Regions from separate parts of the Tepidibacillus sp. LV47 genome, predicted to be linked through region 1. Evidence: riboswitches for the same ligand, from Rfam matches in the RefSeq annotation. Region 1 holds a riboswitch; each other region holds the start of a gene.
What was found. Region 1 has a riboswitch for cyclic di-GMP ahead of ACMW72_RS04215 (Flp family type IVb pilin). Riboswitches for the same ligand answer to the same signal wherever they lie in the genome.
Positions count from the first base shown of each region.

Region 2: another riboswitch for cyclic di-GMP. It lies ahead of ACMW72_RS02280 (hypothetical protein); the one in region 1 lies ahead of ACMW72_RS04215 (Flp family type IVb pilin).
Region 3: another riboswitch for cyclic di-GMP. It lies ahead of ACMW72_RS08305 (RHS repeat-associated core domain-containing protein); the one in region 1 lies ahead of ACMW72_RS04215 (Flp family type IVb pilin).

Region 1 covers NZ_JBLWIF010000002.1:218,120-221,264, forward strand. The annotation lists gene ACMW72_RS04205 (response regulator) at 1-423, shown strand, start outside; gene ACMW72_RS04210 (hypothetical protein) at 494-973, shown strand; cyclic di-GMP riboswitch class I at 1,103-1,190, shown strand; gene ACMW72_RS04215 (Flp family type IVb pilin) at 1,323-1,538, shown strand; gene ACMW72_RS04220 (TadE/TadG family type IV pilus assembly protein) at 1,640-2,044, shown strand; gene ACMW72_RS04225 (pilus assembly protein TadG-related protein) at 2,037-2,951, shown strand; gene cpaB (Flp pilus assembly protein CpaB) at 2,965-3,145, shown strand, end outside.
Region 2 covers NZ_JBLWIF010000001.1:464,193-467,337, reverse strand. The annotation lists gene ACMW72_RS02285 (tetratricopeptide repeat protein) at 1-635, opposite strand, end outside; cyclic di-GMP riboswitch class I at 1,003-1,089, shown strand; gene ACMW72_RS02280 (hypothetical protein) at 1,251-1,649, shown strand; gene ACMW72_RS02275 (DUF3307 domain-containing protein) at 1,748-2,449, shown strand; gene ACMW72_RS02270 (ATP-binding protein) at 2,499-3,145, shown strand, end outside.
Region 3 covers NZ_JBLWIF010000006.1:56,884-60,028, reverse strand. The annotation lists gene ACMW72_RS08305 (RHS repeat-associated core domain-containing protein) at 1-1,685, opposite strand, end outside; cyclic di-GMP riboswitch class I at 1,775-1,861, opposite strand; cyclic di-AMP (ydaO/yuaA leader) riboswitch at 2,082-2,236, shown strand; gene ACMW72_RS08300 (dicarboxylate/amino acid:cation symporter) at 2,329-3,145, shown strand, end outside.

The DNA of each region.
Region 1 (3,145 bases):
GTTTTTGAGACATTAAGAGCAGGAGCTTCTGGCTATTTGTTAAAAGACATGGAAGCAATGGCTTTAATTGAAGCGATTCGTTCTGTAGCCAAAGGAAATGCCTATATTCATCCGCAAGTGGCGGGAAAAGTGGTTGATGAATATCGGCGATTGAGCAACAAAGAACTTCTTCATGATCGTGAACATGAACCCGTTTTTGTCAATAAAGCACCAGATTGGCGTCAAATATTGACTCAACGAGAGATGGAGGTTCTTCAACTCTTAGCGGAAGGAAACAGTAATCGCCAGATTGGTGAGAAATTGTTTATCAGTGAAAAAACAGTAAAAAATCATGTAAGCAATATTTTGCAAAAAATGGATGTCCAAGACCGCACGCAAGCAGTGATTACTGCGATCAAAAATGGTTGGGTACATATTTCCTAATGGAACGTGAAGGCGTTTCTCGAACCAGAGAAAGCATAGAGGCATATACTCTAGTAAGGAGGGGGCCGCTATGCTTTCTTTAGTTTTATGGATCATATGCCTCTATGGAATCGTTCTCCTTGGCTTTCGATTTTTATATTCCCATTTTTGCATGAAGTTAGCGAAGGAGATAGAGAAGGAAAACCTTCATTATCTGATATTGGCAAAAGATAATCAATCGATTATTGAATGGGTGATTCGTTCCCTTTGGTTTAATGAATGCACAGATGGAAAGCCAATCAAGATCACGATTATGGATTTTGGTTCCAGCGATGACACGCTGGAGATCATCCACCGTTTGACCTATAAATCGTTTCAAGTAAGAGTTATTCAAGTAAAAGAAATGACAGAAATGGAGATGAACATAGGGAGAATTGTGGAAGAAATAAGAGGAAACGGTGAACAAGTACAAATTATTGATCTAATGGACTATGATAAAAGGAGCAAACAAGGGGAAATTCAGCGATTCGAATATGCCGGTAGGTTCATTAGAGGAGGAAAAAGGGATTAAATTGCGTAAATCTTTTGGAAAAACGAATAAAAACAAGTATTTCAACCTAGCAAAAAATAGGAGGTTAGAAAGATAACAAATCTTATACTTCTTCATACAATGAAAGAAAAGAAAGGCTCAAAACAGAACAATCAATAAAGGCAAACTACTCGAAAGGGTAGGACGCAAAGCCATGGGTCTAAAGTTCAAAATGAACGATGATCGCCAGGTTGCTGATTGCTTCGTTACATATACGAACTCCTCAGCAACGTGAGGAGTTTTTTTCGTAGACTAAGCAGTCAGACCATTTATGCACCATTCGTGCTACTCCGAATACCAGTGAGCCGATATGAAAAGGAGGAATGGTCAAATGAAAAAGTTTTTCACAAAATTATGGGTAAAACAGTTGGATTGGAAGTTAAGAGCAAAGGAAGCACTAAAAAATGAAGAAGGGCAAGGGATGGTAGAGTATGGTTTAATCATCGCCCTTATTGCAGTCGTTGTCATTGGTGCTTTAGCAGCGATGGGTACAAATCTTGGTAATATGTTTAATTCAGTAAAAGATAAAATCATTGGTACAAACTAATTAACCCTATAAAGGCCCTACCTCCTCCGAGTAGGGCCTTATTTATACTGAATAAACCAAAAGTTGCTCCTTATGGAAAGTGTCGAGGGGGGGTTAGGTAATTGAAAAGGTTGATTATATCCCGATTAAAAGGAGAACAAGGCCAATCCTTAGTTGAGTTTGCCTTAGTTACTCCTATCCTTCTTTTGCTATTATTAGGAATCATCGAATTTGGACATATCTTTTACTCATATCTCATGATCGAAAATGCCTCAAGAGATGGAGCAAGATATGGCTCCGTTTGGGCAACAGATATGGAAATTAAACAAATTATCGAAGAAAAGACTTATTCTTTAGAGCCAAATAATCTCACCATCATCATTTCCCCTTCATACGAATACCGGCAAAGAGGGGGAAAGATTGAAGTGAGTATCGATTATGAAGTTCCTTTATGGGCGCCCGTATGGGGAGAGATTTTACCTAACCCTTTTCCCATATCCGCAAAGACGGTGATGCGAGTTGAATAACCAAAAAGGGAATATTTCGGTGATCATTCTGTTTGCTATGGCTGTCATCCTAGGCATGGCAGCTATGGTCATCGACTTAGGATATGTCATGTTAGAAAGACAAAGACTTTCCGATGGGGTAGATGCGGCAGCTTTATCTGGAGCACAAGAATTGGTAAATGGAACCACTCAAGCAAAGGAAACAGCAATCCAATATGCCATGGAAAATGGAGTTAATAACCCTGCGATTACCTTTGAAGGGGATTATAAGATCACAGTGACAGGGAAGAAAGAGGTTCCTTTTTTCTTCGCTAAAATTTTTGGTTTCAACCATACAGTGGTGGAGGCCAAAGCCTCAGCCCAAATGAAGCCATTGTCGAGCGCAAGAGGAATTGTTCCTCTCGCCGTAAAAGCACCGAACCCAGAAGAAGAAAACTACGGATTTACTTATGGTTCTCTTTATACGTTAAAATACGATCCCCAACATGCAGCAAATGGCAACTTTGGCCCCCTTGCTCTTGGCGGAAGAGGTGCTTCTAATTATGAGGAGAATCTTTTAAATGGTTACGAAGGGGTGTTGAGTATTGGCGATGTGGTCGATACCGAGCCGGGAAATATGTCTGGGCCTACAGAAAGGGCCATCTCAGAGAGAATCAAACTTAGTTCAGATTGTCAAACCTATGAACTAGCGAAAAAGAATCGAAACTGTAAACGAGTGATCTATCTGCCTGTTATTGATGACGTCAATCTAAAGGGGAGAGATAAGGTAACGATCATTGGCTTTGCAGCGTTTTACTTGGAGGAAGTTGGGGGTAATGGTAATCAATCATATGTCACAGGAAGATTCTTAAAAACGATTTATTCAGGTGATTGGAATGATGAGAATCAACATGATATTGGCTTATATGCGGTGAAATTAGTGGAGTAAGGGAGAGAAAGAAATGGAAATAACCAACCGGCGCTTATTCTTACTGGCATTATTTCTTGGGATCGTAACGACTTTTTTTATTTATCTCTATTTATCACGAGTTGAAACAGTAAGTCAATCCCTTGAACCGACGAAAAAAGTGGTCGTTGCCAAGGTTACCATTGCACCAAAAACGGAAATTACCAATGAAATGG
Region 2 (3,145 bases), on a different contig from region 1:
GTTTCATCATCCCGTTCGATTAAAAACAGCGAATCAATCGATGCTTCGCTTTTTAAATGAAGAGGGGTGAAGCATTTTACTGGTTTTTCTTTGTTTTTGGCAATGATCTCTTTTTCAGGAGAATAATCAATTAGATCTTTTGTTTCTTGATAGACGGATTCTGATACAAGGATCGTCCCAGCTGCTGCTTGAGTTTGCAGTCTTTGAGCCGTATTGACCACATCTCCCATAACGGTAAAGTCTTTATCAAAATAGTTTCCCACGCTTCCAGTCACAACTTGGCCGTAATTGATTCCGATGGAAAGATTTAATGTTACACCTTTACTGGATAATCGTTTTTTTGAGAAATCTTGGATTAAGTCCATCATTTTCATGCCACACTTGACGGCTCTATAAGGATCATCACTATGAGGATATTTTGCACCGAAAAGAATCATGACACAGTCACCGATGTATTTGTCGATGGTTCCTTCCAATTCATATACAGGTTTGGTGATATAAGCAAAAGTTTCATTGATGATTTCCCGAACTTCTTCTGGATCCATTTTTTCCGACAATGCTGTAAAACCAGATACATCGGCAAACACGACAGCTACATTTCTTCTGTTTTCACTAAGAATCTCATAATTTTGCACAGAGCTTTCGATTTCTGATTGGGATATTTCATGTCCGCAGTTAAAGCAGAACTTGGCCATCATTGGGTTAGGCGAATCACAGGAAGAACATTTTATTGGAAATCTCATCCCACATAAAGGGCATTCCTTTGGATGATTTGATGGCAAGTGATAGCCGCAGTTAAAACAAAGAATAAGAATCCCTCCTTTAAAAGATTTTATAAAAAGTAGGTTTATAGATTGACAAAAGGTTTATAGATTGACAAAAAGTGAAGTTTATGGTTTATTTGTCTTAAAGAAAATTAGTAAATCATTCCAAATCTAATTATATACGGTATTGATAAGAATTGAAACGATTTTGTCGTTTTTTGTAAAAAACTTAATATTATGTCGATAATAGCAAACTTATCGAAAGGTAAGGACGCAAAGCCATGGGTCTAAGGAATGTTTATTCTATGATTGCCAGGTTGCCGAAACATAAGTTAACTAGGGTTGTGCTTAACGTTTGTTCGTTTTAAATAGCATGACTCGAGTTATTCATTGATTTGCCTAATAAGCAAATCATCTTGGCGCCTATGGCTTGTTCACATAGGTGCCTTTTCTTTTAGCGATAAGGGTCGAAAGGAGGTGAGAAGCATGAAAAGGATCATGTTTGTCATCATGACACTTGTACTCTTGCTTTCCAGCATACCAGTTGTCGCAGCTGAGAATAAACCAGTGATTTATACGGATACGATTACGGTAACAGAAGATGGTGGCAGATACCAAGTTGGCTTTATCAATGTTGAGTTTAAAAAAGATTTTATCGATCCAGCGAAGCTGCCAGCTACCTTTGAAGTAAAGGTTTATGCTGAGAATGGGGTAGGATATGTTGAATTTGCCCCAGACACACCAAATTTCTTTAAAAAGGTTCATATTCGCATCGATAAATACGATGGACTTCTTTACGATCAGGCAACAGGGGAAAATATTGAGGTTCATGTTAAGAAACAACAAATTCTAGCTGAGCATTTTTCACGTTATGCTTTTTACTGATAATCATCCATGAAAACCCTCTTAAATTTAAAGAGGGTTTTCATCTATCTTTTAAAGTATGTATTCGCATATTAAAATAAGACAGAGGGGTAAATGATGTGTTCTATTACTTACTATTAGGCCACCTGCTAGGTGATTTTACATTTCAAACCGGTAAAATTGCAGAAAATAAACTAAAAGATTGGAAATGGAATCTACTTCATGTATCAATTATTACGATTTGCATCTTGTTTCTTCTATTTCCTTGGAATTTTTACATGATAGGAATTGTGTTATTAAACGGGATTCTCCATTTTTTTATCGACTCATTTAAATCAAAAATATCCATTAAGAGTTCTTTAGGGTCACTACTCTATTTTATTTTCGATCAAGTCGTGCACATCATGATTCTATATTGGTTATCCACCATAATTGTTAAAATTTCTCCACCTTTGCTTATTGATGTACAAATCATCAAGTTTCTTATTATTCTGGTCTTTGTTTCATCTTTTTCCGCAATTTTGATTCAGTTTATACTTAAAGCTATTTTTCCTGCAAATCAGAAAAAATTTTTTAATGGAAATGAAAAGAGTGTTGGCGAATTAACAAGGGTTCTTTCTTTCTTTATTTTTTATCTAAGCTTTTCATTTTCTAAATATTCTTTAATCGGGTTATTGGCTATGATCATAGGGTTAATTATTTATTATAATACTAGCTGGCGTAAATGGATGAGCCTAAACTATTTTATAGCAAAACTTTCCATGGATGTATTGATATCTATAATCGGTTTTTTGTGTTTATTAACTATCATTCGTTTTTAAGATATACTTTTCACTAAGAGCCCCTACTTAGGAATGAGGTGCAATTTTGTTGACGAATTTGAGAACAATCATCTGTGTAGAATCAATAAAAAAGTACGAGGTTTTATTGGAAGTAATCAAAGAAGAATTTAAACCAGTAGTTCTTATTACAGATTTAATCCAATTGGAAACGGAATTGCGTTTAAACCAAGGGTCGGATTATACGATAATCTTTATGGATCATACATTCTTAAATCAAATGAATGAGCAGCTATTCCACGTTCTACAAAAGCCTCAATACGTAACGATTGGTTTATATAAAGATAGTATAGATCTGATTTCAATGGGATCTTTCCTTTACGATATCCTTGAATGTAAGAATGAGTTTGCAGTGAGAAAATTTCTTTATAAGCTTAAAAATGATCTAACGCGTCAACAAAAATTAGATTCCTTAGAAAGGGAAGTACAACGGTTCTATAGTATTGGGAAAGAATTGTCTGCTGAGAAGGATATTAACAAGCTACTAAATCTAATCATGGATTCATCAATAGAAATGACTTCTGCTGATGCCGGAACGATCTATATCGTTGTGGATCAAGAAAACTTAGAATGGTCTGTTTATGAAAGAAATGCCAAAAACAAACTATTAAAGTTTGTATTAGCGAAAAATAATAGTCTGAAGATAAATTTAGAATCAAAAACGTTTCCGATTACAAA
Region 3 (3,145 bases), on a different contig from region 1:
TCTGTTATCGAAACAAGACGGTCACCGTTATCATACGTATAGGTCGTAACGGAGCCGTTTGGCATCGTCACACTTTTTAAGCGGCCGACTTGGTCATAGGTGTATGAAATCGTTTGGCCTAATGGGTTAGTGACCGTTTTGAGCTGTCCATATGCATCATACGAATAGCGTGTGATTTTGTTGTTCAAGTCTTTAGACTCCGTCACAAGTCCTCGCGAATCATATCTGAATTCTTCTTTTTGCCCTAACGGATATTCAACAGATATTAAATTTCCTTTCGCATCGTATGTCCGCTTCCATACCCGTCCTTCTCCGTCTTTAATGATCATAGGCAATTGAAGATTGGAGTCATAGGTAATATTCGATTCTTCTCCTAACGATGACTTTTCCACTGTAATATGATGAAACTCGTTATATTGAATGGATATCGTTTCAAGCGGTCCCGAAACATTGGTCAAGCGCTTTTGTTCGTCAAATGAATATGTGTATATGTTTCCAAGAGCATCTACTTTTTTCGTTATATTGTAGTCTTCGTTGTAAAAATAAGCCGTTGAATGTCCTAATCCGTCGTAAACCGTTACTTGATGATCTCCGTACTCATATCTGTATAGTAAATCACCCTCATGTGTCACTTTGGAGACGCGATCTCCTGTATAAGAAAACTGCTTAGTGCCAGTTTGAGAATCTGTCACTGACAGAAGGCGATGCTCGTTGTCATATGAATACGATTCCGTCGTTCCATCAGGATGCGTGACTTTTCGCAGTTCATTGTTTTCATAGGTATACGTTGTTACACGGCCAAGTGGATCGGTCATAGATGTGATGAGCTGACCGGCATATTCGAATGTAACGGTACGTCCATCGGGACTTTTTATTTCAACCAATCGACCTTGGGAATCGTAGCTCAAGTTCACGCGATTTCCATTGCGGTCCTCAACGGCGATTAATTTTCCGGCTACAGGGTCTGCGTTGGTTCGCCAAGGTGCATAATACCCTTTAAAAACATAAGTGGTTCCATGGGGTTGTGTTACGCGATATTCCTCTTTCGAAATTCGTTTTAGGGATGACTTGGCGAATCCTTCCGCAGTGTAATAGCCTTTATCAAGCGGATAATAAATCGCCGGATCGCCATCATACTCATCCACTAATAAACTTTCGTCTTCTTTGTGATAAGTATAATTCACCTTTGTTCCATCTGATTTAAATTCCGTGATATGAAACTCATCAAACATTTGTATGTAGTGATTATAAGGAAATGTCCAGCCATAACCGAAAGGTGACAAGCGATTCTTTTGGCTCGAATGATATAATCGCTGGATTGTCACTGGAAACCCATAAGAAGGGAGTATAAAGTCATCTCTTTGAACAAATGCATTCCCTTTTGGAATCTCTACAGGTTCCTCCAATACAGGTGGTTCCGGTGATTGGGCAAAGTGATGGTCGTTTAATAAACTTGGGATAGCTGAGTTGCCATCTGTATATTGGTTATTAAATAACGAAGCAAATCCTTGGGAATACCTAGGCGGCTGTCCAGGCTGCGGAAGCCATTCTTCTAGAAAAGGATTTAAAAATGCTTCAGGCGTAGCCGCTTCAGCTTTTTTGGTCATTCCAGGCAAAACAGAATTTGTGATGAGCAGAATAACCATGAAATAAATAATAGATTTGTAGAGAACTCGTTTCTTCAAAACAAAAACAACTCCTTTCCATCTACGATTTCCCATCAGTCTAAACACAAGGAACACCGTCGATGAAAAGAGTTTTAACGCACGAACCGTTCGGTAACCCAGCCATCCTAGCATTCACTTGCCTTAGACCTGTGGCTTTGCGTCCCCGGCTTTCGCCGGGTTTGCCTTTATCGCTGTTCAATTTCAAGTGATTTAACCTGTATCAATTTCTATATCGGATCATTTAAAAAAATTTTACATTTTAGATAAAATTTAATAACTTTATTTTGTTAAAGACGATGTTTTAAATAGTTGTTTAATAGTTTAACAAACAAAGATCATGGAACGAATCTATACTTCAGGAGAAGCGCATGATTGACTTTTATGTAAACTATTGTTAAGATAAAGTTAAATTGAATAGTCCGCACGCTGAATCATTTTTATATATGAGCGGAGGAACCAAGATTGTGGCATTGCCACTTGGGGTGAATCCTTAATATTTATCATTAAGGTAGGGCGACTCTCACGTCCGAACCCGACAGCTAACTTCGTAAGCGTCTCGAGGGGTAGGATCTCGTTTATTACGAGTCTTATTTTGGCGTATTTTAAGCCATAGAAGACTTTGCCCTTCTATGGCTTTATTTTATCTTCAAGGAGGTATGCTATGAAATTAACAGGAAAAATTTTGTTGGCATTAGGATTAGGGACATTGTTTGGTTTAGGATTAAATCTTTTTGCACCACATGTATTCCCATCAGTTGATCAATATCTTCTTACCCCACTAGGCAAAATCTTTCTTAACCTCATTAATATGTTAGTGGTACCCATCGTCTTTTTCTCTATTGCCCTTGGAACAGCTGGAATTGGTGATCTTAAGAAATTAGGGAGAATTGGAAGTAAAACATTAATCTACTTTATTTCTACCACAGCAATTGCAATCATTATCGGTTTAGCTTTAGCACTTACCATTCAACCTGGAGCAGGCTGGCAATTTTCTGTTGAACAAGCTAATTTTAAACCAAAAGAAGTTCCTCCTATTATGGATACCTTGCTCAGTATTATTCCAAAAAACCCCATTCAGTCCATGGCAAATGGAGATATGTTACCTTTAATTTTCTTCTCAGTTTTCATTGGTATCGGAATCGCAGCCCTAGGAAAAAAAGCGCAAACTTTCCACGCTTTTGTTGAACAAGGAAATGAAATTATGATGTATTTAGTTACTCTCATGATGAAGTTTGCCCCATATGGTACGTTTGGTTTAATTGCCTCGGCAATTGGTAAACAAGGGTTTACTGCGATCCGTGCAATGGGATTATACATGTCGGTTGTGATTCTTGCTTTATTCATCCATACGATTGCAACCTATGGTTCCATGATCTTATTCATTGCAAAAAGAAATCCGATCGACTTTTTCAAAGGATTCTTTCCAGCAATGGCCGTTGCTTTTAGTACATCAAGTAGTGGTGCAACACTGCCGGTAT